Regions from separate parts of the Paeniglutamicibacter sulfureus genome, predicted to be linked through region 1. Evidence: riboswitches for the same ligand, from Rfam matches in the RefSeq annotation. Region 1 holds a riboswitch; each other region holds the start of a gene.
What was found. A riboswitch is a leader RNA that binds a small molecule or an ion and turns the genes downstream of it on or off. The one in region 1 is predicted to bind S-adenosylmethionine.
Positions count from the first base shown of each region.

Region 1 (7,215 bases):
GACGGCCGTGCTTGGGGCAGGATCCGTCGGTTCGGCACTCGTCTGCGCTTCCGTACCTTCGGGATCGGCGCTTTCGGTTCGCTGTGCGGAGGCCGAGGTCTCTGCTGCGCTGCTCGGCGCGGATGTTCTCTGCCGTGGTGCGGCGGGACCCGTCGTTTCCCGGGCGGTGGATGCCTCTCGGGGCAGCGGTGCCGGCGATGGATTCGTGGAGGGTTGCTCCCGCAGCGCCACCGTTTCCGCTCCCGCGCCTGCTTCGGCCCGCGGGGGCAGTGGCGGAGCCGCAACCGTGGAACCTCCCAGCAAGGCGAACAGCATCACCAGGGCGTACATCGACATGAATCCCACGGTGATGACTCCGACCGTCAAGACCTGCTGTCGGCGTCTGCCCGACGGGTCGACAAAAATGGGTTCATGCGTTGCGGCGGACGGTGCTTGGTCATGGGGTTTAGTCAAGTCAGGCATCGGGATTTACTGTAGTACACGGCCCCAAAGGTCACAAAAGCATCACGATTGCAAGAAACGGTGCCCAAGGACACATATTTGACCTGCGATTATGTCCTCCAAGCGCACCGGAGCCCGGCGGTGCAGCGGGGCCGCGGGCCACCGGGCAAGGTGCTGGATTCGAGCCGGAGCCGTGTCCCTAGCCCAGGCGAATCATGACCTTGGAGGAACCCGAGGAGCGGTCGGCGGCGAGGTCGAATCCGGCCAGTGCCTCGGCGAGCAGGACCTCGTGCGTCATCAACGGTGAGACGTCCACGCCGGAGGCCATGAGGTCGAGCGCCTCGGAGATCTCATCGACAAAGCGGTAGGAACCGCGGTAGTCGATCTCGCGGGTCACGATGTTCCCCAGCGCCGCGGAGATTTCCCCGCCGGGCAGGTTTCCGACCTGCACCATGACCCCGCCGCGGCGCACCGCGGCGATCACCCCGCCCAGCGCCCGAGGGGCGCCGGAGGCCTCGATGGCCACATCCACGTCCTGCGGCAGGACTCCGCCTGACGCGGGGTTCACGCACTGATCCGCTCCCATCCGCGCGGCAATGTCCAGGGCAGCATCCGAGAGGTCCGCGGCAATGACCGTGGCGGCCCCGGCCGCCTTGGCCGCCGCAACCGCCAGCGCGCCGATCGGTCCGGCGCCGTTGACCAGCACCGTCTTTCCCGCCACGTCTCCGGCGCGGGCCACCGCATGCAGCGCCACGGCGAAGGGCTCGGCCAGTGCCGCTTCCTTGAGCGAGACGCCCTCGGGCACGACGCGCAGCTGCTCGGGGCGCACCGCGCGGAGGCGGCTGAAGCCGCCCTGCTCGTGCGGTTCGAATGCCGCCGAGCCGAAGTAGCGCACCTCGGGCCACAGGTTGGTGCGGTCCGCGGTGTCGGCGGGCACCTGGTGCTCGCCAACCAGGGTTGCGGGGTGCATCGTCACGTTGCTGCCGATGCCGATCCCGCGCGCCGCCAGCGCCGCAGCGGCGTCGGGACCGATTTCGGCGACCGTTCCGGAGACCTCGTGACCCAGGACCAGCGGGGCCGAGAGCACCGCGGTGCCCGAGGCGCCGGACTTCCAATAGGCGATGTCCGACCCACAGATCCCGCCCCATTCCATGGCCACCAGGACCTGCTCGGCGCCGCAGACGGGATCCGCGATGTCCTCGACCCGCAGGTCGTCCTTGCCGTGCACAACAACTGCCTGCATGTGAGAGGTACTCCTTGATACTGCGCCGTGAGGCGGACTAGAACATGTTGACAAGACCCATGACGCCGACGAAGAACACGGCGACTGCGGAGAGGACCAGCATGGCCGTGAAGGCCTTGCCGTCCTTGACACGCGGGTCTGTCTGCTTATGCGAGAGGTAGATGGTTGCCGCGGCGACACCCATCAGGAAGATGGCGTTGAGGATGCCGGCCAGGACAATCAGGGCCAGCGGAGAGGAGACGACGGTGCCAAACAAGCCCCAGACGATGGGGAGCACGATCATGATGACGCGCATCCAGCGGTCGCGCTGTTTGCGGTTGTTCCAGTCGAAGGCCCCGAACACAGCGAGGGTGTTGCCGACCTGGCGGCCGAGCGACGGAACGTTGGCGATGATGGTCTTGAACAGCGCGATGCCGGCACCGACCAGGAACACCACGGCACCCCATTGGCCGACGTTGGTGGAGAAGATGGAGGAGATCGTTGTCATGACCTCGTCGCCCTTGGGCTCCAGGCCCTGCGGGTGCAGCACCGCGGCACCGAGCATGTAGAGGGCGGCGGTGGATACGGTGTAGACGACCCAGGAGACCCAGGCATCGAGCTTCATCACGGAGATCCAGCCGCGGGCCCGCTTGACCCAGGCTTCGGAGCCGTCGTTGGGGCCGGTCCAGGAGGCGTAGCCCTTTTCCACACACCAGTAGGTGTAGGCGGTGATCTCGCCGGCACCCACACCGGTGAGGCCGAACATGGACAGGGCCACGCCGATGGAGCCCAGCGCGATCTGGAAGCGCATGCCGTCGGCCAAGTCGCCGACGTTCCAGCTGAATTCGGTGCCTTGGATGGCGAAGACCATCACGACGGCGAAGATCGTCACCAGGAAGACCAGCACCGTGGAGATGCCCTCGACCACGACGTACTTGTTGCCCAGGTGGATCGCGATGGCGATCACCACCAGGATGGCCACCCAGGTGCCGATGGACAGGAACGAGTACGGGTCCGGCCCGATGGGCAGCAGCGAGGAGAACGCGAAGGCCGAGGCGGTGATGACACCGGCCTGGCTGGTCAGGAACTGCACGAACATCAGCAGGATGAGCCAGGCCATCCAGCCGCGCTTGCCGATCCGCGGCGGGACCTCGTCATAGCCGGTGACGGCGACCTTGCCGGTGGAAATGGACCAGCGGCCCAACTCGATCTGCACCCATACCTTGATGAAGGTGGAAGCCAGCACCAGCCAGAGCAGCATGAAACCTGCCTTGGCACCGAGCGTGGTGGCGGTGAGCAGCTCGCCGGAACCGACGACGGCGGCCGATGTGATCATGCCCGGGCCAAGGAACTTGAACCTGTCCCGCCAGCGGGTGGGCGGGTCCATGATGGACCGGGGATCCAACGCGTACGGGTCGACCGTTTCGTCGCCCAGCGGGCGCGACTCGGGGGTGGTGATAGACATACCGCTCCTTTGAGGTGTGCAACCGGCCTTGAAAGGCCGAAATCATCGGGGGTTCCCCCGCGGCCTCCTGTGCCAGCCGGGTATTGACCTCAATTGACGATCGCCGAGAGAACCAATAAGTATGATATTAGCCACGCACCTCGGAAACAAATCTACGTCCGCTGCGGCCTCCAGATTACGGAATGAGCATCACCTTGATGGCCCGACGCTCATCCATTGCCCTGTACGCCTCCGGAGCCTGCTCGAGATCCATGACCGAGTCGAAGACCAGGCCCGGGTTGATGCTCCCTTCCAGCACGTCGACGAGCAGTTCGGGAAGATAGGCGCGGGTACTGGCGGCCCCGCCAGCCACTGAGATGTTCTTGGAGAACAGCACTGACATCGGCAGCGGGTCATCCCCGTGCGGGACGCCCACGAAGCCCAGGGCACCGCCGGGCCGGGTGCAGCGCAACGCCTGGTCCATGGATTCGGCGGTGCCGACGCATTCGAGCACGGAGTCCGCCAGCACACCCCCGAGCAGCTCGCGCACCTTCGCCGCCGCCTCGGCGCCGCGCTCGGCGACAATGTCGGTGGCCCCGAACGCCCTGGCCAGTGCCGCGCGGTCGGAGTGCCGGGACATGGCGATGATGCGCGTGGCGCCCAGTCGCTTGGACGCGAGCACCCCGCACAAACCCACGGCCCCGTCACCGACCACCACCACGCTCCGGCCGGGTTCGACACGGGCCCCGAGGGCTGCGTGGTGGCCGGTGCCCATGACGTCCGAGAGCGCCAACAGCGACTTGGACAGCGCCTGGTCGGGCTCCGTGACCCCGGGGACCGCGACGAGCGTGCCCTCGGCATTGGGCACCCGCACCATCTCGCCTTGCCCGCCGTCCACGGGCAGCCCGTGCTCGTCCACCCCGCCCCAATGGGCCCGGTGTTCGCAAGCGACCTGGACGCCGTGGCGGCACGGAGGGCAGGCGCCGCAGCTATTGGCCCAGGGCGCCACCACGAAGTCGCCCACGGTCAGGGTTGAAACCCCGTCGCCGACCGCCTCGATACGGCCGATGAACTCGTGGCCGATGCGCCGGGGCCTGGGCGTTTGGCTGACCCCGCGATAGGGCCAGAGGTCCGAGCCGCAGACGCACGAGGCGGTGACGCGCACGATGGCGTCGGTGTCGGCGAGCAATGTCGGCTCGGGGCAGTTTTCGACGCGGATGTCCCGCGGTCCGTGGATCAGGGTGGCGCGCATGTGTTCCTCCGCAAAGTGGTGGGCCGGCAATGGTTCCACCCTATGCCCAGCCTGCTGCCGCTACTCGGATACCAGCGCTGGCTTCCCGCGGAGAGGCGCACACCCCTTGCGCACGCTCCGGTCAACCAGCATAATAAATGAACGATATTCATTTAGCGTAATGGCCATCCCATGCACCTTGTCCGGCGCCGGCGTATCGCGCACCACCTACCAAGCAGGAGCACACACCATGAGTTGGTCAATGCCCGCCGAGACCTCGGCCCAGAAGCGCGTCTGGATGGCCTTCCCCCACGAGGGATACACGCTGGGCGTCACCGGGGCCGAGGCCCACGCGGCTCGCTCGACCTGGGCCAACGTCGCCCACGCGGTGGCCGGGTTCGCCCCGGTCGTCATGGTGGTGGACCCCGCCGACGTGGAAATTGCCGCACGCTATCTCGATGAGCGCATCGAGGTCCGCACGGCCGAGCTCAACGACGCCTGGATGCGCGACATCGGGCCGACCTTCGTTACCGACGAGCACGGCGGGCTCGCCGCGGTGGACTGGGTGTTCAACGGCTGGGGCGCCCAGGACTGGGCTGCCTGGGACAAGGACGAGAAGATCGGTGCCATCGTGGCCGAGTGGGCCGGCGCGCCCCGCATCGCCTCGACCCTGGTCAACGAGGGCGGCGGCATCCACGTCGACGGGCAGGGCACGGTGCTGGCCACCGAGACCGTGCAGCTGGATCCCGGGCGCAACCCCGGCATCACCAAGGCCGAGGTCGAGGAGGAGTTCGCGCGCACCCTGGGCGCCACCAAGGTACATTGGCTCCCGCGCGGGCTGACCCGCGACAGCGAGGAATTCGGCACCCGCGGACATGTGGACATCGTGGCGACCATCCCCTCCCCCGGCACCGTGCTGGTTCACATGCAGGAGGACCCCGAGCACCCGGACTATGCGGCCAGCCGGGAAATCGCCGCGTCCTTCCGCGGCGCCACCGACGCCAGGGGCCGCGAATTCACCGTCATCGAGGTCCCTGCCCCTGCGACGCTGCGCGACACCGAGGGGTTCGTGGACTACAGCTACATCAACCACCTGGTCGTCAACGACGGGGTGGTGGCCTGCACCTTCAACGATCCCAACGACGAAAAGGCCCTTGCCGTCCTTTCCGACGCCTACCCGGGGCGCAAGGTCGTGGGCGTGGATGCCCGTGAGCTATTCGCCCGCGGCGGCGGCATCCACTGCATCACCCAGCAGGAGCCGATGCCGACGGCGAAATGAACCCCTCTCGGGATGGCAAGGTCACTCGCCGTCACAGATGACCGTTTGTTGCTCCCCGCACGTCCGCGCTGGCAAAACGTCCCCGCTTCGCCGTAGGGTTGGATCAGCTTCACGAGTTCTGGTTGCCGCATAGGCATAGCTCCGACTAAAACAGACGCCAACCCCATAGTTGCACGGTGGGTGGTTCGGATGACGAAGCGGCCCTGTCGCGCATCCCGCACGAAAGGGCAAGGACAACGAACCCCAAGGACGTGTGCACATCATGTACGGCCCCACCCTGACTTCCGCCCCCACGGATAACCCGCTTCCGCGCTTCACCGGCGACTGGATCGCCGCCTGGCTCCACCTCGACGCGGACACCGACCTGCTGCACATTGGCGCGGGTCCCGACGAGTGGGTGCTCGAGGCACTGGCCCCGCGCAAGCTCTCGGCCGCATTGGTCGGCCGCGGCCCCGTCGAGGTCCAGTTCAACCCCGAGCTGCTGGTTCTCCTGCTGCCCGGGGCCCACGAACTGGTCGGCAGCTCGTTCTTCCGCCTGCGCGCCTGACGCCCCGCCGGGCCTGGTGCTAGATGTCCAGCACCAGGCGCCCGCCCTTGCAACGCGACACGCAGATCATCATGGTGTCGCCGGCCTCCCGCTCCTGATCGCTGAGCAGCGAATCGCGGTGGTCGATCTCCCCCGCGACCACCGGGGTCTCGCAGGTCCCGCAGATGCCCTCCCGGCAGGAGTTCAGCACCTGCACCCCGACTTCTTCCAGTGCGGTGAGGATGCTGGTGCCCACCGGAACCTGCACCTGAAGGCCTTCGGTCGTCTCTACGGTGAATTCATGGTCTCCCGCGGCAGGCGCGCTCGCGGCCGCGTCGGCGACAAAGCGTTCAAAGTGGAACCGTGCGGGGTCCTGCCAACCGGTGGTGAGCGTGGCGATGTAGTCCAGCAGCGGGCCGGGGCCGCACACATAGGCGTGGAATCCCGCCGCCGGGCCGCCGAGCAGCTCGCCCAGGGGATAGAGCCCGGATTCGTCGTCCGCGTGCACGTGGACCTTCTCGCCGTACTGTGCCAGTTCGCCGGTGAAGGCCATGGAGCTGCGGCTGCGCCCCAGATAGACAAGGCGCCACGGCACCCCGGAGGCCTCGGCCGCGCGCAGCATGGGCAGGATGGGCGTGATGCCGATGCCCCCGGCGATGAACACGTATTCGGGTGCGGGCCCGAGCGCGAAATTGTTGCGCGGGCTCCTGACGCGCAGCTGCTCGCCGGGCTTCAGTTGGTCGTGGATGTAGGCGGATCCGCCGCGGCCGGCGGGCTCCCGCAACACCCCCAGCCGCCAGCGCGGCTCCCCGGGGGCGGAGCACAGGGAGTATTGGCGCAGCAGCCCGTTGGGGAGCATGACGTCGATGTGCGATCCCGGACTCCAGTCCGGCAGGGCGAGCCCGTCCGGGCGGGCAATGCCCAGGGAGAGAACCGATTCGGATTCCCGCCGGATGTCCACCACGTCCACGACGAAGAACCCGTCCTCGCTCGTCTGGCTGGTCGCCACCGGTTCCTCGATGATGTGCTTTTCACTTGTGCTGATCACGATGCACCTCCAGTGCTGTGGATT
Region 1 covers NZ_BAAAWO010000001.1:3,752,440-3,759,654, reverse strand. Annotated here, with positions in the region: gene ABD687_RS17060 (hypothetical protein) at 1-366, opposite strand, end outside; gene ABD687_RS17055 (L-idonate 5-dehydrogenase) at 641-1,684, opposite strand; gene ABD687_RS17050 (Nramp family divalent metal transporter) at 1,722-3,128, opposite strand; gene ABD687_RS17045 (zinc-dependent alcohol dehydrogenase family protein) at 3,304-4,359, opposite strand; gene ABD687_RS17040 (agmatine deiminase family protein) at 4,589-5,617, shown strand; SAM riboswitch class IV at 5,725-5,857, shown strand; gene ABD687_RS17035 (hypothetical protein) at 5,880-6,164, shown strand; gene ABD687_RS17030 (PDR/VanB family oxidoreductase) at 6,184-7,191, opposite strand; gene ABD687_RS17025 (aminotransferase class I/II-fold pyridoxal phosphate-dependent enzyme) at 7,188-7,215, opposite strand, start outside.

Region 2 (7,215 bases), 230 kb from region 1:
CGCGTTCGGGACTGACCCCGCTGAGCGATGACGCCTTCAAGCTCTCCCGCTGGCAGGCGGCAGAGACCCTGGTGGTCCTCGACGAGGTGGGAGAGGCCCAGCCCGCACTGGCCACCGCATGGGAGCAAACGGGTGAGAGGACCTGGACCTTCGAACTGCGCCAGGGCGTGGAATTCCACGACGGAACCGCACTAACCGCCAAACAGGTCGCCGCTTCGCTGGAAACCGCGGCGAATGCCAGCCCCAAGCCCCGCATCCTCGACGGCGTCGAGCTGGGCATCAAGGCCGAGGGCGCCAACACCGTCGTGGTCACCACCGAGGTTGCCGACCCGCTGCTGCCGCAACGGCTTTCCAGCCCGCAGCTGTCCATCCTGGCGGCCTCTGCCTACAAGTCCGGCGGAGTCGTCGTCCCGACCGGGGCCGGCACCGGTCCGTATGTGCTTTCCTCCTTCGACGGAACCAGCTCCGCAACCCTGGACCGCTTTGATGGCTATTGGGGCGAACCTGCCGCCGCCGCCGGGGTGGACGTCCAATTCGTCCCGGACGGCACCGCCCGCGCAGCGGCCCTGCGCACCGGAAACGCCGACATCGTGGAAACCATCCCCGTGGGACAGGTCGCCCAGATCGATCCCGCGCTGGTCCACGAAGTTCCCATGCCCAGGACCAACACCCTCTACCTGAACAACGACACCGGCCCCTTTGCCGATCCGGCCGTGCGGGCCGCGGCGCGGGAAGCCATCGAGCGGGCCACCGTGGTCGAACGGGTCTACGAGGGCCGTGCCGACATCGCCGAGGGGTTGCTGGGCCCCGCACTGCCCTGGGCGGCAGCCGAACGCGCGAACGAAAACTACACCGAGGTGCTGGGGAACCGTGCAGCGCCCTCCGTTGTGAAGGGAACCAAGATCACGCTGGGCACCTTCACCGACCGGGCGGAACTACCCGAGGTTGCCGTCGCGCTGGAACAGCAGCTCGAGGCCGCCGGTTTTGTCGTGGAGCAGGATGTGCGCGAATACCAGCACATCGAGGCCGACGCCCTGGACGGGAAGTTCGACGCCTTCATCCTCTCCCGCGCCACGGTGCTGGATTCCGGGGACCCAGTGGCCTACATGTACAGCGATTTCTCCTGCGAGGGATCGTTCAACATCTCGCAGTTCTGCGATGCCGAGGTCGACGCGGCCCTGGCCAAGGCCGCGGCCGTGGCACCCGGTGGGGAACGCCGGGCCGCCATTGCCGCCGCCGAGGCGCTGATCCTTTCCAAGGACGCGGCAGTGCCGCTTTTGCACGAACGCGTCATCCAGGGCGAATCGGCCAGGGTCCGCGATGTTGAGCGCGACCCCCGCGAACGTGCGCTGATCACCAACCGCACGGGAATCGCCGACTGATGGCACGCACGGCCCCGGCAATCAACGCACTTTCCCGCCTGCTGGCCCTTGCCGCGGTGACGGTCGTGATCGGCCTGCTGCCGTGGCTATCGGGCAGCAAGCCCGAATACACGATCCTGCGTGCCCGCTATGCGGATCGGGAAGCGACACCGGAAACCCTGGCGATGATCCGCGACGAGCTCGGCCTGGACCGCGGCCCGGTGGCGATCTTCCTGGCCTGGGCCGGCGGGGTGGCCCACGGCGACCTGGGAACCTCGTGGATCACCAACACCCCGGTGGGTCCCGGGACTGTCTCCGCCCTGGGCGTCTCGTTGACCCTGATGGGATGCGCGGTGGCGGTGGCGGCAGTTCTGGCCGTGCTGCTGTGCGTCCCTGCGGTGGCGCGCGGTCTGGCCGGAAAGCCGGGCAGCGGATCCGGGGCCGTTGCGGCGGGAATCACGGCGCTGCCGGAATTCCTGTTGGCCGCCATGCTGCTGATTGTCGGAGCCGTCTTGCTGGGGTGGTTCCCGCCCTACGGCTGGCAGGGGCTGCACCACGCGGTGCTGCCGGCGCTTTCCCTCGGGTTGCCCGCCGGCGGGCTGATCGGGCGCCTGGCCTCCGAAGCCATCAGCGCCGCCTTCGCGGAGAAGTGGGTGGCGACCTGGCGGCTCTCCGGGGCGCGCCGCGGCCAGCTCACCGCGGCCGTGCTGCGCCGGGCCATGCCATCGGTGACCAGCCAAGTCGGCCTGGTCCTGATCGGGTTGACCGGCGGGGCAGTGGCTGTGGAAAAGGTCTTCGCGATCCCCGGTTTGGGCCGGGCCATCCTGGGCGCCGCCAGCGCCCAGGACATTCCGGCCCTGCAAGCCGGGGTGCTGGCGCTGTTGGTGCTGGCCGTCATCGTGGGTTCGGCCTGCGCTGCGGTGCGCCTGCTGTTGCTGGGCAGGGCACTTCGCTCCGGTACGGTTCCGGCGCCGGAGACCATGCGCTTCACCTGCCGGCGGGAGATGCTCCTGCCGCTGGCCGTGGCCTTGGCGCTGGTGCTTTTGGTCGTAGCCGGACTGTTGCGCGACCCGTTCGCGTCCGAGCACGCGAGGCTGGCTGCCCCGAGCCTGGCCCTGCCCTTCGGAGCCGATGCCAGCGGACGCGACCTATTGGCCAGGGTGGGGCATGGTGCGCTGTCGACCTTGGGGACTTCCCTGCTGGTGGTGCTGGTTTGCCTGGTCCTGGGGCTGGTCATCGGGCTGTTTCCGCATGCGGCAACCGGTCCGGTGGAGGTCGCCAACGCCGCCCCGCCGATCCTGGTGGGCCTGATGGTCGCGGTGGCCACCGGCCCGTCGCTGCTCGGCGCCGCGATCGCGGTCGCATTGGTGGGCTGGGCACCGCTGGCGGCGCACGCGGCGGCCCTGGGACAGGAAGCGCGGTCCCGGCCTTTCGTGAAGATCCTCCCGGTGCTGGGCGTGGGCCCGGCCCGGATCCTGTTCAGGTATGTCCTGCCGGCGATTCTTGGTCCGGTGTTCAGGCACGCCATGCTGCGGATTCCCGGGATCGCGCTGGCGCTGGCCTCGCTGGGATTCCTGGGGCTGGGGCCCCGGCAGCCCACCCCCGAGTGGGGGCTCATCCTGGCCGAGGGAATCAACTACGTTGAAAGGGCGCCGTGGACGGTCGCCGCTCCCGCCGCCGCCCTGGTGCTTACCTCTGTCCTGGCGGTGTCGCTCTCCGGCCTGAACTGGACTCGCCGCCAGGGCAACCCCGGGAACGATGCCCCGATCCGCGAAGGGCACAAAAGTACTGCCTCGTCCGGCGAGTAACCCCCTGCGCAGGGGGAGCGGCTTCACGAAAAAGGGATCAGGGTCATCGCGGTGGGGTCGCAACTCCGCCCCGGCAGTCCGTCAAGACCGTGGCACCACGGGTGAAAACCATTCCCCCACCCTCGGATCCCGGCACCGGAAACCGGTCGCGAGCACGCCACTCCTTCGCGTCACATTGGCTTCACGGAAGTCCCGCGACGTCATGCCGGTGCCGGAAATCCCCGAGGATGAAACGAAAAACGCGAATGGACGGCCGTAACAATGTGACCGCGGCGGACCAGGGAAAATGACGCCGTGTGGACACATGAAGTGATTTTGCCCTTCGTGACGGCTGTGCCGGCACGCTCCTTGCACGTGCCCTCGAACCTGTTCCAAGATGAATACATCAACCATCAAGAGCGGCTGAGAGATCTGGCTCGTTGACGCCGCAGCAACCATCATCCGATGGAGTCCGTTCCCTGGGACCCCGTCGGCGAGGGTGCTACTGCCAGAAGCGATGGAGCCGCTTCAGCGTTCACTCACCATCGCCGCAGGAAATCCGTGACGGATCCCTGGGGCTTTTGTGGCGATCCCTGATGCCTCCCTCGAATCGACGAGGAGACAAGCATGAGTATTGGAACGACAGCCGCACCGCCGTCACTGTCCTATGAGTTGTACCCTCCGGCGAACCGCGACGCCGCCGAGGCAATCTTCAACAGCATCGCGGCCCTGGAGACGACGGATCCTGACTACGTGTCGGTGACCTATTCGGGGTCCCCGGCACGGCGGAACGCGTCCCTTGAGCTGATCGAGCACTTGATCCAGAACACCCGCCTGCGCCCGCTGGCCCACCTGACCTGTGTGGGGGAGAGCCGCGAATCCCTGCAGAACCTGATCCGCCACTTCGTTTCCCTCGGGGTCCGCGGGGTGCTGGCGCTGCGCGGGGACCTGCCGACGGACCCCGAGGACTGGCGCGGCGAATTCCCCTTCGCCCGCTACCTGATCGAGCTGATCCGCGAGGTCGAGGCCGACCACTCGGCCGCCCTGGCCGGGGGAAGACTGGGGGTGGGTGTCGCCGCCTACCCGATCCGGCACCCCGAATCCCCGTCCTTCGAACACGACGTGGAGGTATTGCTGGCCAAGGAGCGCTCCGGGGCCAACTACGCCATCACCCAGGTCTACTTCCGTGCCAATGAGTACACCAACCTCGTGGAATCGGCCCGCCGCGCCGGGGTCACCATCCCGATCATCCCCGGCGTCATCCCGCTGAACTCGGTCAGGCGCCTGAACCGGCTGGCCTCGATGGCCGGGATTGCCCCGGACCCGATCCTGGCCCACGCGCTGGAAACCGCCGGCTCGGATTCCGAGCGCCACCGCATCGGTGTGGACGCCGCAGTCACCCTGGCCCGACGGGCCTTCGACGACGGGGCACCGGGCGTGCACCTGTACACCTTCAACGACCATCGCGGCTCCCTCGATGTCATCGAGCAGCTCGAATTGCCGCGGACCCGCGCGCAGGCCAGCAACACCTGGGCCACCCGCGCCGCGGTGTAGGCCCACACACCTTTCCACCACGCCAGAACAACAGGAGAACCATCATGACGAAGCCATCCTTCCCGGCAGCATCCATCCTCGGCTACCCGCGCATCGGGCCCAACCGCGAGCTCAAGAAGGCCCTCGAAGCGCACTGGGCCTCACGCACCGATGAGGCGACGCTGCACGCCGCGGCCCGCCAACTGCAGAACGCCAACCTGGCCAAGCTCACCGGTCTCGGGCTCAAGCCCGATGACGCCTCGCTGCCCGGCGACTTCGCCTACTACGATCAGGTGCTCGAGGCCACCGTCGCGCTCTCGGCCCTGCCAACCCGCTTCGCGGACCTGGCAGGCGAGAACGGCGCCATCGACACCGCCGCGTCCTTCGTCCTGGCCCGCGGCGACGAATCCCGCGCCCCGCTGGAAATGACCAAGTGGTTCGACACCAACTACCACTATCTGGTCCCGGAAATCGGCGAGGCCACCCCGATCAAGGCCAACGCCGCCGTCCTTCTCGAGTCCTTCGCGGCACACGCCGCCCAGGGCAACACCATCCGCCCCACCCTGGTCGGCCCGATCAGCTACCTGCTGCTGGCCAAGGCCGAGGACGGTGCACCGGCCGGCTTCGACCCGCTGTCGCGCATTGACGAAGTAGTCAACGCCTACGGCGAGATCCTTGCCGCCCTGGCCGCCGCCGGCGCACCGTGGGTGCAGCTGGACGAGCCGGCCCTGGTCACCGACCGCGGCGCCGCGCTGGCCGTCCCCGGCGCGCTCGCCGAAACCGTCTACTCCAAGCTGGCCGCCGCCACCGAGCGTCCCGCACTGTTCGTGAGCCTGGGCTACGGCACCGCCGGGGACATCACCCGCCCGGGCGCCGCGCAGGGCCTGTTGGCCCGCGCCGGTGTCGATGCAGTACACGCCGACCTGGTCCGCGGCGCCCTGCCCACCGCCGAATTCCTGGGCGATCTGGCCGGCTCCACCCTGGTCGCGGGCATCGTGGACTCGCGCAACATCTGGCGCAACGACCTTGCAGCCTCGCTGGGCACGCTCGCCGCGCTGCGCACCCAGGTCGAAAAGGCAGGCGGCACCCTGGCCGTGGGAACCGCCACCTCGCTGCAACACGTCCCGCACGATGTGGCCCAGGAAGCGAACCTGCCGGCCCACCTGCCCACTTGGCTTGCCTTCGCCAACCAGAAGGTCGCCGAGGTCATCACCCTGGCCAAGGGCCTGGCCGAGGGCGAGTCCGCGATCGCCGCCCAGCTCTCGGCCGCCGAATCGGCCATCGCGCACCGCGCCGGATTCGCCGGGACCACCGTGGCCTCGGTGCGCGAGCGCCTGGCCAACCTCACCACCGCCGACTTCTCCCGTTCCGACGCCGAGACCCGCAAAGCCGCCCAGGAAAGCGCCCTGGAACTGCCGCCGCTGCCGACCACCACCATCGGCTCGTTCCCGCAGACTTCCGAGGTCCGCACCGCCCGCGCCGCGCACAAGGCCGGCACCATCGACGACGCCGCCTACGACGTCTTCCTCAAGGCCGAGATCGAGCGTGTCGTGCAGCTTCAGGAACGCCTGGGCCTGGACGTGCTGGTGCACGGCGAGGCCGAGCGCAACGACATGGTCCAGTACTTCGCCGAGAACTTCGACGGCTTCACCGAGACCGAGAACGGCTGGGTGCAGTCCTACGGATCCCGGGCCACCCGTCCCTCGATCCTCTGGGGGGATGTCTCCCGTCCGGCAGCCTTCACCGTCCCGTGGATTTCCTACGCCGCCTCGCTGACCAACAAGCCGCTCAAGGGCATGCTCACCGGTCCGGTGACCATCCTGGCCTGGAGCTTCATCCGCGACGACCAGCCGCTGGCCACCTCCGCCAACCAGGTGGCCCTGGCCCTGAGGGATGAGATCGCCGACCTGCAGGCCGCGGGCATCGGCATCATCCAGGTCGACGAGCCGGCCCTGCGCGAACTGCTGCCGCTGCGCGCCACCGACCAGGCCAAGTACCTGGGCTGGAGCGTTGACTCCTTCCGCCTGGCGACCTCCGGGGCCACCGATGCCACCCAGATCCACACCCACCTGTGCTACTCGGAGTTCGGCGAGATCATTGAGGCCATCGACGCCCTGGATGCGGACGTCACCTCGATCGAGGCAGCCCGCTCCCGCATGGAGGTCACAGCGGATTTGACCGAGTTCGGCTACTCCCGCGGCATCGGCCCGGGCGTGTACGACATCCACTCCCCGCGCGTGCCCTCCACCGCCGAGGTCGCCGAGCTCATCGACATCGCGCTGGCCTCCTTGGATGCCAAGGCGCTGTGGATCAATCCCGACTGCGGCCTGAAGACCCGCGGCTATGCGGAAACCGAGGCCTCGCTGGCCAACCTGGTGGAAGCCGCGGTCGCCGCCCGCGCCACCCTGGGTGCCACCGTCTAGCACCGCCGCGCGGGGGCGGCATCCATCACGGGTGCCGCCCCCGTGCCTCCCTCACCGACCACGCTTCGACTTACCTTCGGCCCGAAAGGCACGATCATGGCCTCCAGCACC
Region 2 covers NZ_BAAAWO010000001.1:3,983,710-3,990,924, forward strand. Annotated here, with positions in the region: gene ABD687_RS18075 (ABC transporter substrate-binding protein) at 1-1,382, shown strand, start outside; gene ABD687_RS18080 (ABC transporter permease subunit) at 1,382-3,169, shown strand; SAM riboswitch class I at 3,556-3,672, shown strand; gene ABD687_RS18085 (methylenetetrahydrofolate reductase) at 3,776-4,702, shown strand; gene metE (5-methyltetrahydropteroyltriglutamate--homocysteine S-methyltransferase) at 4,747-7,104, shown strand; gene ABD687_RS18095 (O-acetylhomoserine aminocarboxypropyltransferase/cysteine synthase family protein) at 7,201-7,215, shown strand, end outside.
Region 2: it holds a riboswitch for S-adenosylmethionine, as region 1 does, so the genes downstream of both, ABD687_RS18085 (methylenetetrahydrofolate reductase) here and ABD687_RS17035 (hypothetical protein) in region 1, are expected to answer to the same signal.

Region 3 (7,215 bases), 440 kb from region 1:
GTGCAGCAGCCCCAGGCCGAGAATTGTTTCGTACCTCCGGTCTCCCGGGGGCGCGAGCATGTCCCGGCATTCCAGGGTGATTCGATCGGGCAGTGTGCCGCCGGCGGCAGTGGCGATGGATTCACCGGCCAACTTTAACATCGGTCCGCTCATGTCCACCAACGTCGTCGTCCGGGCACTTGCCACGTGCAGTGTCGCCGTGGCCTGCGCCGTGCCGACCGCAACCTCCAGCAGCGGACCTTTCCCGGAGGCAATGGCCTGGGCCGCGAAGATTGAATATTGCCGGGGGTCGGTGCCCCAGAACACCTTGTTGTACACCTTTGAGCCGATCATGGCGTCGTAGGCCTTCGCACACCGGGCATAGTATTCGGGATCCCCAAAAAACGATTCGCTCATGCACACATGGTGCGCCCGCGCGGGCAGTGTTTTCTAGGCGTGGACCACGCCGATCTTCACGCGGTCCCGTCCACACGCATTCGCCACATGGTATTTGCCCTCCGGCACCTCACGAAGTCGTGCCCCCGGGCGCGAACGCCGCGATCGCGCGGCTTCACCCTTCCCCATCCAGCCGTTCGGTGAGGATTCGCTTCGCCCTGCCCTGCAGGATCCCGAGCGATTCCTTGATCAGCGGTGAGCCGAGGCTGCCTTTGCGCACCGCCGCGACAATCCTGCGGGCGGGTTTCCCCTGGCCCGAGATGCGCAGTCGGGTCACATTCTCTGCGCTTCCCAGGGGCGCCAGGCGCGGCAGCAGTCCAACTCCAAGACCAGCTCCGACGAAGGCGATCTGGGTTTCCCACTCAACGGCCTCGTGGGCAATTCTCGGCGTGACTCCGACGGCCGTAAACGCCGCAGTGAACAGGGAATGATAGGTGGACCCCGGGGCTTCGGTGATCCAGGGCTCGCTCGCCAGCTCTTCGAGCGTTACCGTTGCGCGCGTTGCCAGCGGGTGGTCGGAGGGGAGGATCACGTCGAGGGGATCGTTGAGCAGCGTGGTCTGCTCGAAGCGCGGATCTTCCTCAACATGGGTCTGGGACTGCATGGCCACGATGACCGCCAGGTCGATTCGTTCGGCGACCAGCAGGTCGAAGCAACGTGCCGGATTCGCCTCGAGCACCTGGACGTCCACCGAGGGACGTGCCGTACGCAGGGTGGCGGCCAGCGGCGCGAGCAGCTGGGCAGCCGCGGTGGAAAAGCCGCCCAGCCCGAAGTGGGACTGTACCTGGTCGCCGGCCTGGAGCGCCGCGGCCCGCAGCCGCTCCCATTCCGTCATCAACACGTCGGAGCCCGTCACGAGGAACCTGCCGGTGGCCGTCAGGCGCACGCCCCGCCCTTCCTTCGCCAGCAGCTCCATGCCCAACACGCGCTGCAGCTCACGCAACTGTGCCGACACCGCTGAGGGCGAATATCCGGTGAGTTCCGCGGTTGCCCCGACGGTGCCGGTCCGGGCAAACACTCTGAGCGTGGTGAGTCGCGGATCGATCATGCACCTATTCTGCATCATTATCCCCAAAATCTTGCGCTTTTATTGCAGGGCATCGATCCATACCCTCGTGAGTAAGAAGTTTCCGGCATTTCGGTGACCTGGATCACCAACCGGGACCCCGGCCCGCATGCCCGCCCCATTCCCCCGAGGAGTAAACACATGTCTGCATCAGTGAACGTGCCCCTGTCTTCACGCGGCAAGCTCGCTTCGTCATTGCCTGCGGAGCAGCTGGCCGAGATCACCGAGTTGTTCGACTTCCGCCGCGAAGGCCATTCCCTTGACGCGCCCTTCTACACCGATCCGGCGATCTTCAAGATCGACATGCAGGCCATTTTCGGCGAACACTGGCTCTTTGCCGCGAGCGTCGCCGAGCTCCCGGAACCGGGCGACTATGTGACCGTCGACTACGGGCCCTACTCCCTGATCGTGCTGCGCAACGACGAGGGCGGCGTGAACGTCCTGCACAACGTGTGCCGCCACCGCGGCGCGCGCGTGTTGACCGAGTCCACCGGAACCACGGGGAACCTGGTGTGCGGCTACCACTCCTGGACCTACGCCCCCAGCGGAGACCTGATCCACGCTTCCGCACCCGGGGAAACGAAGTTCGACAAGGGCTGCTTCGGGCTCAAGCGCGCCCACAGCCGCGAATACGCCGGCCTGATCTTCGTCTGCATGGCCGAGGAACCGCCGGCCGACTTCGACGAAACTGCGAAGATCTTCGAGCCCTACCTGGCCCCGCACGACCTCTCGAAGGCAAAGGTCGCCTACCAGCAGAACATCATCGAGGAGGGCAACTGGAAGCTCGTCATGGAGAACAACCGGGAGTGCTACCACTGCGACGGGCACCCGGAACTGGCCTGTTCCCTGTTCCCCACCTGGGGTTTGACCGAGGGCCTGATCCCGCCGCACCTCGAGGAGGTGTGGGACCGCAACACCGAGGCGCAGGCCGCGCTCGAAGCCCGCTGCCGGCGCTACGGCATTCCCTACGAGGTCGTTGAGGAGCTAGACACCCGGGTGGCTGGCATCCGCATCTCGCGCGAGTCCCTCGACGGCGACGGCGAATCGTTCTCCCCCGACGGACACCGACTCTCCAAGAAGCTGCTCGGGGACCTGCGCGACTTCCGCCTCGGCCGCTGCTCGATGCACCTGCAACCCAACAGCTGGTTCCACTTCCTCGGCGACCATGTCATCACCTTCGCAGTGTTCCCCGTCAACGAGCACCAAACCCTGGTGCGCACCACCTGGCTGGTCGCCGACGATGCCGTGGAAGGCGACGACTACGACCTGGAGAAGCTCACGCACACCTGGAAGCAGACCAACCTGCAGGACAAGGAATTCGTCGAACTCTGCCAAAAGGGAGCCGGCAGCCCCGCCTACGAACCCGGCCCGTACATGAAAAGCGAATACCAGGTCGAGGCATTCATCAACTGGTACATCCAGCGCGTGCAGGAACACCTGTCGTGACCATGACCGCGACTGAGCCCACAATCATGGCCGAGACCACGACCATTACCGCGCCCCACCAGGAGCCACAGCGCATCCGCGGCCTGGAAATGCCGTGGAACCGCGTGCTGGGCAGCACCGAGGGACCGGCCAGTGCCGCGCGCGCCCTGGGCCCCTGGCACCCGCAGGAGTTCCTGGCCGAATGCGTCGAGATTGTTCCGGAAGTCGGTGGAATGCTGACCTTCGTGTTCCGCCGCGCAGACGGCGCGCCCCTCGCGTTCCGCCCGGGTCAATACGTGAACATCGCCTTCCCCGTGAACGGCGAGGGCGGGGACCCGATCGACCGCAGCTACTCCCTGTCCAGTTCGCCCACGAAACCGTGGACCTTCGACATCACGGTGAAGCGAGACCCGGCCGGCCGGGTCTCGCCGTGGGTGCACGAAAACGTCGGACCCGGCACGGTGCTCGAGATGCTCGGACCCGTCGGCGCCTTCCACCTGCCCGACGCCGACCGGCGGGCGCGCTACCTCCTGCTGGCCGCGGGCTCCGGCATCACCCCGATCATGTCCATGCTGCGGACCATCCACTCGCTGCCCGGACAGGCCGACGTGGTGGTGCTCTATCACGGTGCCGCACCCGGAGGCTTCGCCTTCCACCAGGAACTGGGCTACATCGCCACCGTGGATTCGCGCGTCACCGTCCACTTCTCCCTGGGCGACCGCAGCGCGCCCGCGGACTGGGAAGGCCTCACCGGACGGCTGTCCACCGCGATGCTGGATGAGGTGGCGCCAGATGCCAACGGACGCCAGGTCTACGCCTGCGGCCCCGAGGGCTACCTGAACAACGTGTCCGAACTGCTTGCCGCGGTCGGCGTCGACGACACCTCCATCCACATGGAATTCTTCTCCGGAGACTGCGAGACGACCCTGGAATACCAGACAGAGGTTGCCCTGGCGGAGGAGATTGCCGAGGAAATCGCGGAGGAAATCTCCGATTCGGCGGAGGACTACTACGAAAGCCAGCCTTCCGCCCTAGGCATGTACGAACCGGCCTACGACGACGAGGGCCCGCTGGAGGCCACGGGACTGCCGCTCCAGGCGGCCGATCCCGACTTTGCCGAACCAGACCCCGTCGATTCCGAGGTTCCGGCCGCCGAGGCAGAAACAGCGGAACCCTCCGCCCCCGACGTTTCGGCATTCGACACCGTCGGCACCGGAAGCCTCACCCTGTCCTTCATGCGCACCGGCATCAACGTGCGCATCGACCCCGAGGAGAAGATCCTCGGCATTGCCCAGCGAGCCGGAGTCAGGATCGGCGCCAACTGCCAGGAAGGCATGTGCGGCTCCTGCAAGATCGTGAAGCTTTCCGGTGATGTTGAGATGAACCACCAAGGCGGGATCCGCGCACGGGAGATCGAGGCCGGCAAGTTCCTGCCGTGTTGCTCGACCGCGCGGACCGATCTGGTGATCGACGCCTAGCCGGCTGGTTCCAGGAGGTGACCTCGGAAGCATGGATGGCGGGCATGGAGGTCATCGGCCCTCGCGGCGCAAGGCCAGGGGGTCGCCAAGGACGTTCCAGCCATGCCAACGTGGTTCATGTTGGAGGGCGGAATTTCCTAGTGTGCGGCGGCGGACAGGTGCCGCTGCAGCAGGCTGATGTCCACTTCGACGATCTGGCCATTGCGCAGCGGTTTGGTTCGCACGCCGCCCTGCAGCTCATCAACAGTCAGTCGGATCAATGTCCCGTGGGCCACGGCAATGATGTTCTTGCCCTCGTAACGCAGCACCAGCTCACTGAGGGCGGAAATCCCGCGCTTCACCACGTCTTCCTCGGGCTCTGCCGAGTGCAGCAGCAGGTCGATCTCCTCGCGGGGCAGGTCGCGGACCACACGGCCTTCGGCATTGCCGTAGTGGCGTTCCTGGAGACCGCCCAATTTTTCGGTCAGCGTCAACCCCAGGTCATGCCCGATGAGTTCCGCCGTTTCCGCTGCGCGGCCAAGCGTCGATGAGACCAGTACATCCCAGTGGCGGGTTGCCAGTTCCCGGCCCGCGCCACGCGCCTGCTCACGTCCCAGCTCATTGAGCGGAATATCCGTCTGACCCTGAAGTCGACCTTCGGCATTCCATGCCGTTTCACCGTGACGGACCAAAACCAAGGTTGCACTCATGGCCACAAGCCTAACCGGGCAGGAACGCCGCCGGGATCCGGTGCAGATCCTTCGATTCCCATCCCCCCGGACGCAACCTAAGCACATATTCTTTGGCTACAGGCAATTTTCTTGCCACAATGGATCCCAGACCCCCATCCCGAGCGGCCGAGAGATCTGGCTCTACGACGCCGCAGCAACCTTCCACACTCCGGTGGACAAGGTGCTACCGCCAGAAACGATGGAGAACGCACCAGCGATCTTGGGTGTCGATGCGCCCGCAGGGAAACCCCTCCCCGAGGGCACTTCGGCGCCGCATTCATCCGGGAGAAGCACCACCCGCCCCACCACAGGCGAGGACAGTCCGCACCCAGGGCTGCCCCAGCCGTATACGCAAGGAGTCAGCCACCCTCATGGCCGAACACCAATTTGGATTCCGCACGCGCGCGCTGCACGCCGGCGGCACCCCTGACGCCGAGCACGGCTCGCGCGCAGTTCCGATCTACCAGACCACGTCGTTTGTCTTCAAGGATTCCGACGACGCCGCGAACCTCTTTGCGCTGCAAAAGTACGGCAACATCTACTCCCGCATCGGCAACCCGACGGTGGCGGCATTCGAGGAGCGCATCGCCTCCCTCGAAGGCGGCATCGGCGCGGTGGCCACCGGCTCGGGCATGGCAGCCGAATTCATCACCTTCGCCGCACTTGCAGGCGCCGGGGACCACATCGTGGCCTCCTCCAAGCTCTACGGCGGCACCATCACCCAGCTCGACGTGACGCTGCGTCGCTTCGGGGTGTCGACGACCTTCATCGACTCCACGGATCCGGCCGAGTTCGCCGCCGCCATCCAGGAAAACACCAAGGCGGTCTACACCGAGGTCGTGGCCAACCCTTCCGGCGACGTCGCCGACCTCAGGGGCCTGGCCGAGGTCGCCCACGCCGCGGGCCTCCCGCTGGTTGTCGATTCGACCCTCACCCCTCCGTACCTGTTGCGCCCGATCGAGCACGGTGCCGACATCGTCATCCACTCCGCCACCAAGTTCCTCGGCGGCCACGGCACCACCCTCGGCGGCATCGTCGTGGAGGCCGGCACCTTCAACTGGGGCAATGGCAAGTTCCCCGCGATGACCGAGCCCGTGGCCTCCTACGGCAACGTCTCCTGGTGGGACAACTTCGGCGAGTACGGCTTCCTGACCAAGTTGCGCAGCGAGCAGCTGCGCGACATCGGACCGGCACTGCCGGCCCAGTCCGCGTTCCAGCTGCTGCAGGGCGTCGAGACCTTGCCCCAGCGCATGGACTCGCACCTGGCCAATGCCAAGGCCGTGGCCGCATGGCTGGAGGCCGACCCGCGCATTTCCTACGTGAACTACGCAGGCCTGCCCTCCCACCCGCACTACGAGCGTGCCCAGGAGCTGTTGCCCCTGGGCGTCGGCTCCGTGTTCAGCTTCGGCGTCAAGGGCGGCCGCGCCGCCGGCAGTGCCTTCATCGAGGCATTGCAGTTGGCCAGCCACCTGGCCAACGTCGGGGACGTGCGCACCCTGGTGCTGCACCCGGCTTCCACCACCCACCAGCAGCTCTCCGCCGACCAGCTGGTTGCGGCAGGCGTTCCCGAGGACCTGATCCGCTTCTCGGTGGGACTGGAAGACATCGATGACATCCTCTGGGACCTGGACCAGGCCCTGACCGCCTCGCAGCTGGTGGCCGACGCCCCGGCCGAGGAAGCCTACGACGGGGCAGCCTGCTCCATCGACGCCGCCCGCGCGGCCGCCGTGACGGGAGCCAAGTAATGAGCAACGCCGTGGATACCCGCACCTGGGAAGGCCCGAACGCGGCCGAACGCCTCGAGATCCTGCGCAACACGAAGTCGATCGCGATCGTGGGCGCTTCCAACAAGCCCTCGCGCGCCAGCTACTTCGTGGCGACCTACCTGTTGTCCTCCTCCAAGTACAAGGTCTACTTCGTCAACCCGGTGCTCGATGAGATCCTGGGCCAGCCGGTCTACAAGTCGCTGGCCGACCTGCCGGAGACACCGGACCTGGTGGAGGTCTTCCGCAAGCACGACGACCTGCCCGGCGTCCTGGACGAGTCGATCGCCGTGGGGGCCAAGACCCTGTGGCTGCAACTGGGTTCCTGGCACGAGGAG
Region 3 covers NZ_BAAAWO010000001.1:3,311,366-3,318,580, reverse strand. Annotated here, with positions in the region: gene ABD687_RS15155 (class I SAM-dependent methyltransferase) at 1-396, opposite strand, end outside; gene ABD687_RS15150 (LysR family transcriptional regulator) at 551-1,483, opposite strand; gene ABD687_RS15145 (aromatic ring-hydroxylating oxygenase subunit alpha) at 1,643-2,947, shown strand; gene ABD687_RS15140 (ferredoxin reductase) at 2,974-4,404, shown strand; gene ABD687_RS15135 (histidine phosphatase family protein) at 4,542-5,093, opposite strand; SAM riboswitch class I at 5,225-5,320, shown strand; gene ABD687_RS15130 (O-acetylhomoserine aminocarboxypropyltransferase/cysteine synthase family protein) at 5,486-6,859, shown strand; gene ABD687_RS15125 (CoA-binding protein) at 6,859-7,215, shown strand, end outside.
Region 3: it holds a riboswitch for S-adenosylmethionine, as region 1 does, so the genes downstream of both, ABD687_RS15130 (O-acetylhomoserine aminocarboxypropyltransferase/cysteine synthase family protein) here and ABD687_RS17035 (hypothetical protein) in region 1, are expected to answer to the same signal.

Region 4 (7,215 bases), 410 kb from region 1:
TTCTCCTAACTCTGCCGAGGCCCGCACACCCCAGGTCTGCGTGCTACACGACGGTTTACTTAGACGTTCCAGGCTTTTAGATCCGCTGCGGGATCTCGGTCCCACGGAGTGGGCAACGCACCGTTGAGGTAGCCCTCGAACCACTCACGGACCTCGTCCGAGTGATAAGCCGCTTCAAGCGCCTTACCCTTTTCAGTAGCTGAAAAACCCGGTTTGGCCGCAACAAGATTGATGAACGGAAGTGCGTCCTCTTCCTTTTCAAAGAGAAGGGCATCCTCCGGATTAAGTCCGATCTCTGCGCCGAGGCGAACGAAAAGGAAGCCCGCGTCAACATCCGGCAGAGTCTTGGATAACGACTGCTGATCGACTTCGACAAAATTGAATTTTCGCGGGTTGTCCAAGATGTCGGCCTGTGAAAGGTGAATCAGGTTCTTCCCCTCGGTCAGCTTCAACAGTCCGGCCGTCTGCAAAAGGGCCAGAGCTCGTCCGTTGTTGGACGGATCCACGGGAATCGCGATCTTGGCACCTTCGGGAAGGTCACCGATTTTCTTGTGTTTCGCCGAGTACACACCCGCTGGTGATCCGTACATGTAGAACGCGGTTTCCACCTCAAGGTTCTTGTCGGTGGTGAATTGCTCAAGATAGGCGGCATGCTGAAAGTAGTTCGCATCGAATTCGCCATTGGCCACGGCGAAGTTCGGCTGGACGATATCGGTGACGTATTTGGCTTCAACCTTCCAGCCTTGGGACTCCAGGATTTTTTGGGCGATTTTAGTCGGTTCCTGCGTTGGGGCCGACTCGGTGACAATCAACTTAATGGTTTTGTTGTTGCCGGTCGCGGCGGTTGAAGCCCCGCCGGTTAGTCCACACGCCGTAAGCGAGGCGAATGCACCGAGACCAAGTGCTCCGGCAAGGAAAGTACGACGCTGCATGATGCTTCTCCTGAAATATTTGCAATGATTTGGTGGCCTATGAAGATCCGGCGGTTCTTCATGGGTAATAGTTCTGCTGAGGCGGACGTTATGTGATGGACGGAACCGTCGTCGCATCGCCAATGGCGTTAAGACCCTCCGGGAGGGTTCCGTTGATGAAGTAGTCACCAATCGCTCGGGCACGGAATGCGATTGGATTGTGCGTTGCCACAGTCTGCGCGTTCCGCCAGTGGCGGTCCAATCCCTTTGAGGTGCTGGTAGCCGAGGCTCCCCCGGTTTCGAAGAGTTGCTGCGCAGCGCCGATCGCCAACTCCGGAACAGAGACTTGCGCTTGTTCCACGGCCAATTCGGCCAGATGCCCTTCAAACGTCGTTGGGCGATGACCGTTTTCATCTGGTTCCTGCCCAACAGCCGCATCAATGGCGATATCAAGGGTTCGCGCCGCAGCCAGCACGGTGGCCTCTGCTGTAAACGCTTTCGTGGCGATGCGGCCAACGGTTTCCTGGATCAGGGGATCGTTCCTGAAGGGCAATCCCGATCCGGTGTTGAAGGTGCGGGCCCGTTTGGCGACCGACTGCGCCGCATCATCCCGGGCAGCGCGGGCGATGCCTGCGAGCACCGCCAGCAACACCAATTGGAAGAACGACGCTTCGTGGGTTGCTTCCGCGCCGCTGGCCTCGCGGCCAAATATGTCGACGGCATCCACGTGGACGTTCTCAAAAATAGTGGTGCCCGTGCCGGTCAGCCGTTGGCCAAAACCATCCCAGTCATCGATGACTTTCACGCCGGCTGCCTTGGTTTCAACGACCGCAAACACACGTCCCGGCTTTCCCTGAAGGGCTGCTGAAACGCGCGTGTAGTCGGAAAAAATGGTGCCCGTGGTGTAGAACTTTTCACCGTTTAACACCCACGCCTCATTCTCGTAGGACAGCACCGTGTTGAGCTGGCCGAGCGCATTTCCGCCGCGTTCGGTGGATGCATTTCCAACAGTTTTTTCCGGCGGCCGCGAGTTCATACCAACTTCGTCGGATGGGCTCGTCCTGCCACTGCAGGGACTCCACGAAGCCAAAGTGTGATCGATACAAATGGGCAACGTTCGAATCCGCGGCTGCCAGATCAATGAGAAGGCGCGCAAAGGTTTCGATACTGACGCCCGCGCCACCGTACGCCTGGGGTACCCGCAGCGCTCCAAACCCCGCTTCATCCAGCCACGCGACTTGTTCGAATGGGAGGATGCGTTTGAGATCACGTTCCCGGGAGCCTTCGGCAATCCGCGAAAAGAGTTCGGCAAATCGCGCGCGTTGGGTCGAATAATCGGCGGCAACAATTTCGGATGCCTTCAAAGTAATGGTCATGCTGGATGCCTTTCAGGAACTTGCTGTGACCGCGGCGAGATTTTCATTGGCTGCCGAGAATTGGGTGAAGGCTCCGCGGAAAGCGGCTGCCGGGTGTGAGGCCTCGAGCGTCGCTTGTCGCCCAAAGACCTTCTCGCGCAAAGTGCCTGGCGCATATTCGGTTTGGGCAAGGCCGCGGGCTCGCAATTCGGGCACCACACCCTCGATGAAATCCGTGTAGGAGCCAGGCAGAATCTGGTTGATGATGTTGATGCCGTCGGTTCCTGCGTCCTGCCACAGTTCGAGCTGATCAACGATTTGTTCAGGGGTCCCGGAGATCTGCATGGACTTCGCCCGGTACCGGGCGAGATCGGCAATCGTGGGGTTACCTCCCGGAACCGAAGCGCGAATGGCTTCAAGCACACCCTTTCCGCCCTCTGTATCGATTTCACCAAGTCGGGTGTCCAATGGCCTGCCGCCGAGGTCAATACCGAGCCCTCCGCCTATGTGCGCAACCACGGCGTCCAGGTCGAGATACTCGTCATAGTCAGCTTGCTTGCGCAAGACCTCTGCTTCTGTACTTCCCACTACGAAGGAGAGTCCGGCAAAGATTTTCACATCGGATGCTTCGCGCCCGGCGTCAACTGCCAGTTTCCGAATGACCTCAGAGTTCTTGCGAACGTTTTCGGGGTTCGGCGCGAAAAGGAAGGTGGCTTCCGCGTTGGCGGCCGCGAACGATCTGCCACGTGGAGAACTCCCGGCTTGAAAAAGAAAGGGGGTTCGCTGCGGGCTGGGTGAAGACAAGTGCGGGCCGTCAATTGAGTAGCGTTCTCCCCGATGGTAGATCTTGTTCACCAAGGCCGGATCAGCGTGGATTCCTGCAATTTTGTCGGCCAGCAACGCGCCGTCTTCCCACGAGCCTTCCCACAGCTTGAACGCAGCCTGAACGTATTCTTCGGCCCAGTCATAGCGGTCTGTGTGTTTGGCTAGCCTGTCAGCCCCAAAGTTGCGGTGTGAATTCTCCAGCACGCTTGTCACGATGTTCCAGGCAACTCGACCGCTGCTCAGGTGATCGAGCGTCGAGAGCTGACGTGCCAACTGGAAGGGATCGGACTGGATTACCGAGGACGTGAAGGCCAGCCCGATTTCTTCGGTCACTCCTGCCAGGGCCGAAGCAAGCACTAGCGGGTCATTGGACGGCACCTGCAGTCCGCGCTTGATGTGCGATGCCCAGCCCCCGTCGTGGTCGCCGTAGAGCCCAACAACATCCGCAAGGAAGATTGCATCGAACCTTGCGGCTTCCAGGTCCTTGGCCAGATCCACCCAGAGCTTGAGCTCGTTGAAGCGATGTTGTTGTGCCTCGGGGTGGCGCCATTGGCCACCAAGGATGTGGCTGGTGGTGTTCATCAGGAAGGCGCTCAACAGCAGGCGCGGTCGCCGTGAAGTACTCATGGTTGGGGTCTCTCCAAAAGAAGCAGGTCGGTTCAAGAAGGGCGATGGTTACTGTCGCTTGTCCAGACGGGATGCGATGCGGGTGCCCGAGATCTGCACAATTTGGACCATCAGAATCATCAGCACGATGGCGACGACCATCATGCCTGTTTCATATCGGTAGTAGCCATAACGGATGGCAAAGTCACCGATGCCTCCCCCGCCGACCAGTCCCGCCATTGCCGAATAACTGATGAAACTCACCGTCATGATCGTGATCGAACCAATCAGTGCAGGCTTCCCTTCCACTAGCAACACGTCGCGGACGATCTGGCCGCGGGTCGCACCCATGGCCCGTGCAGCTTCAACGACGCCGCTGCCGAGCTGCGTGAGATTCTGTTCAACGAAGCGTGCAAAGTAGGGAATCGCGTTGATCGTCAGCGGGACAATCACGGCTGCCGTACCGATGGTTGTTCCAACGACGAACCGGGTGAAAGGAATGATCGCGATCAGCAAGATCAGGAACGGAAAGGACCGCATGGTGTTGACGAAACCATCGACAATGCGATGCAGCTTCGGCCGGGGTCGGAGGCCTTGGGGGGCCATTGAATAGAGCCAAATACCCAAGGGCGTTCCCACCAGGATCGCGATGGGGATGGACACGACGAGCATGGCCAAGGTCTGGCCGATTGCCGCGGCAATTTCAGGCCAAAGCTCGATAACGCGGTTGAGGTCGAAGGCCGCTGCACCGCTGCCGTTGGTGGAGGAAGCAGGCACGCTGACGGCCGCAGCAAACTTAGACAAGGGAGGCCTCCTTCAAAGGTGCGCCGAAGCTTGCGGATTCGGTGCCGCGGACCTGGCGCTTGCGGTCCAAGGTGATGTCATCGGAAATGAGGTACCGGCCGATGGCGGTCGCCGGTGTAAACGAGGGATTCCGAAGTGCGCTGATGTCGAATTGTTCGACGACTCGGCTTTCTTCCATGACGGCGACGTTATCGGCGATTGCCTTGACGACGTTCATTTCATGCGTGACGATCACGGTGGTGATTCCCAACTGGGCGTTGATGTCCGAAAGGTACTGCAACACCGACGCAGTGGTCCGCGGATCCACGGCTGATGTCGGCTCGTCGCAAAGCAATACCTTTGGCTCGGTGGCCAGCGCACGGGCAATGGCCACGCGTTGCTTCTGTCCGCCTGACAGCTGTCCCGGATATGCCTTGGCTTTGTCGGCCAAGTCCACAATTGCCAAGGCTTCGTGGGCGCGGCGGCGGCGTTCTTTCTTGGCTACTCCCGCGAATTTAAGGCTAAGCTCGACATTTTCAACGGCGTTGCGGTTGTTCAGGAGGTTGAAATGTTGGAAGATCATCCCGATCTGGTGCCGAGCCCTGCGCAATTCCTCGTCGTTCAGCGACGTAAGGTCCGTACCGTCAACCACCACGCGGCCGTTCGTCGGGCGCTCCAAGAGATTGATATTGCGAAGCAACGTTGATTTGCCCGCACCGGAAAATCCAATGATTCCCTGGATCGATCCCCGCGGGATTTCCAGCGAGACGTTGTCCACCGCAGTGAAGGGTGCCTCCGCCGGAGGGAAAACTGTTGACACGCCTTGAATGCTGATCATGTCCTACTCCTCTCGGTTCACCCGAGGAACGCCGCGACATGGCAAATCAGTCAAATACGTGCGTAAGAACGAAAGTATTCGGCGGACCGCGCAGAGTTTGGCTATCTCCATCGGTCCTGGCGGTAGCACCGGATCCCAAGGACGGGAGTGGTTGCTGCGGCGTCAACGAGCCAGGTCTCTCAGCCGCTCTGGATGGTGTGTGTTGGCGTTGGTCGATTGCCAACGCCGAACAGTTCAAGTGTGTCGCAGAATCTTCGATCGAACCAAGACGAATCGGGCTCCTGTGAAACAAATCGACTCACAGAACGATTCTCGCGCTTGATTTGCTTCATGAACCGTTATAAGTCGGAAGATGAAGCGTCGATCCGCCCTACCTTGCTTCATGATTGCGTCATGTTGACAATGCGCCCCACGCGCGCGCCCCGGTCTTGCCGAGCCAATTCCAGCCCATAGGTGAACGCTCGTCCGAGCACCACCAAGGTTCGCCACCCGTGGGATTTGCGAAACAACCGGTGACCCACTGCTGCGCCACCCGCGACGGCGACAAGGATTGCGCGACGTCAAAGACACCCGCGGCCGTCACCATGTCCGATCGCTGCAGACCGAATTCCGAGGGCAACCGCGCGGCGACCAACGGGCCAATTTTCGTGGTTACCCCATGGATCGCCAGAGGTATTTACACGATGACCCGCAACCGCCCACAGCAAACCCGCAGGTACCGGGAGCCGCGTGGGCGGAAGGTACCTGCGGGTTCATCGTCGTCGGCTCACTTGGCCAAATAGCCACCATCGACCGGCAACGAAACGCCGGTGACGTAAGTATTGGTGGCACTGGCAAAATAACCCACCGCTTCGGCAACGTCTTCCGGCATCGCCACTCGACCCAGCGGAATCGCTTCGGAGACCGCTCGCTCCGCGGCCATGGGATCCTCGTGTCCGGCCAACCAGTCCTCAAACATCTGGGTACGTGTCATCCCCGGGGCCACGGCATTGACCCTGATGTTGTGCGGTGCAAGTTCCACCGCCGCGGCCCGTGTCAGCGCCAGCATCGCGCCCTTGCTCGCGCTGTAGATCCCCATGGTGGGAACCCCAATGCTTGCCAGCCGCGAGGTCACGTTGATGATCGCGCCGCCACCGGCACCACGCATGACCCGCCCCGCAGCTTGGAGACAGAAAATCGCCGCGAAGGTGTTGATTTCAAAGGTTTCCCGCACCTCCTCCTCCGGGGTGTCGAGTAGGGAATTGATGTGGTCAATGGCCGCATTGTTCACCAGAACATCAAGCCTTCCGGTGCGTTCGAGCACCGTGTCCATCAATGACTGCGCGGCACCCGAAGCGGTCAGTTCAGCCCGCACGAAGAAGCCGGACTCGCCGAGTTCTTCGGCCACCTGCTCTCCGCGTTCCTCATTTCGTCCGGTCACCACGACCTTCATTCCATCTGCCACCAGTCGTCGGGCAATCTCGATTCCGATTCCCGAGGTGGCGCCGGTAACCAGTGCGACGCGTTGGTTTTCTCCCACTGCGCTCTCCTCCTTCACTTCGCTGTTTGTCCTACTTTTTTGCGGGACCGATCAATTCCTGGCCCGGGCGGCTGTCGCTTAGGGGCGTCCCGCCCCCACCAGCCTTTCACCAAGCTTTCGTCGCTGCTGGTCGTCGCTGCCTGGAATGACGTTGCCCCGAAGCGAACGCCCCGCGGTCTCCTTGAAAGTGAGCACCGAAATCAGCCCGATCACGCCCGCAGCCATCAGGTACCACCCCGGTACCAGCGAATTTCCGGTCGCACCGATCAGCGCCTCGTTGGCCACCGCCGCGGTGCCGCCGAAGACGGCCGTGGACAGGTTGTAACCAATGGCGAATCCGGAGTAGCGCACCGAAGTCGGGAACAACGCGGGCAGCGT
Region 4 covers NZ_BAAAWO010000001.1:3,338,365-3,345,579, reverse strand. Annotated here, with positions in the region: gene ABD687_RS15265 (MetQ/NlpA family ABC transporter substrate-binding protein) at 60-932, opposite strand; gene ABD687_RS15260 (acyl-CoA dehydrogenase family protein) at 1,021-1,947, opposite strand; gene ABD687_RS15255 (acyl-CoA dehydrogenase family protein) at 1,847-2,287, opposite strand; gene ABD687_RS15250 (NtaA/DmoA family FMN-dependent monooxygenase) at 2,300-3,718, opposite strand; gene ABD687_RS15245 (methionine ABC transporter permease) at 3,767-4,501, opposite strand; gene ABD687_RS15240 (methionine ABC transporter ATP-binding protein) at 4,494-5,318, opposite strand; SAM riboswitch class I at 5,423-5,517, opposite strand; gene ABD687_RS15235 (SDR family NAD(P)-dependent oxidoreductase) at 6,085-6,837, opposite strand; gene ABD687_RS15230 (MFS transporter) at 6,916-7,215, opposite strand, start outside.
Region 4: it holds a riboswitch for S-adenosylmethionine, as region 1 does, so the genes downstream of both, ABD687_RS15240 (methionine ABC transporter ATP-binding protein) here and ABD687_RS17035 (hypothetical protein) in region 1, are expected to answer to the same signal.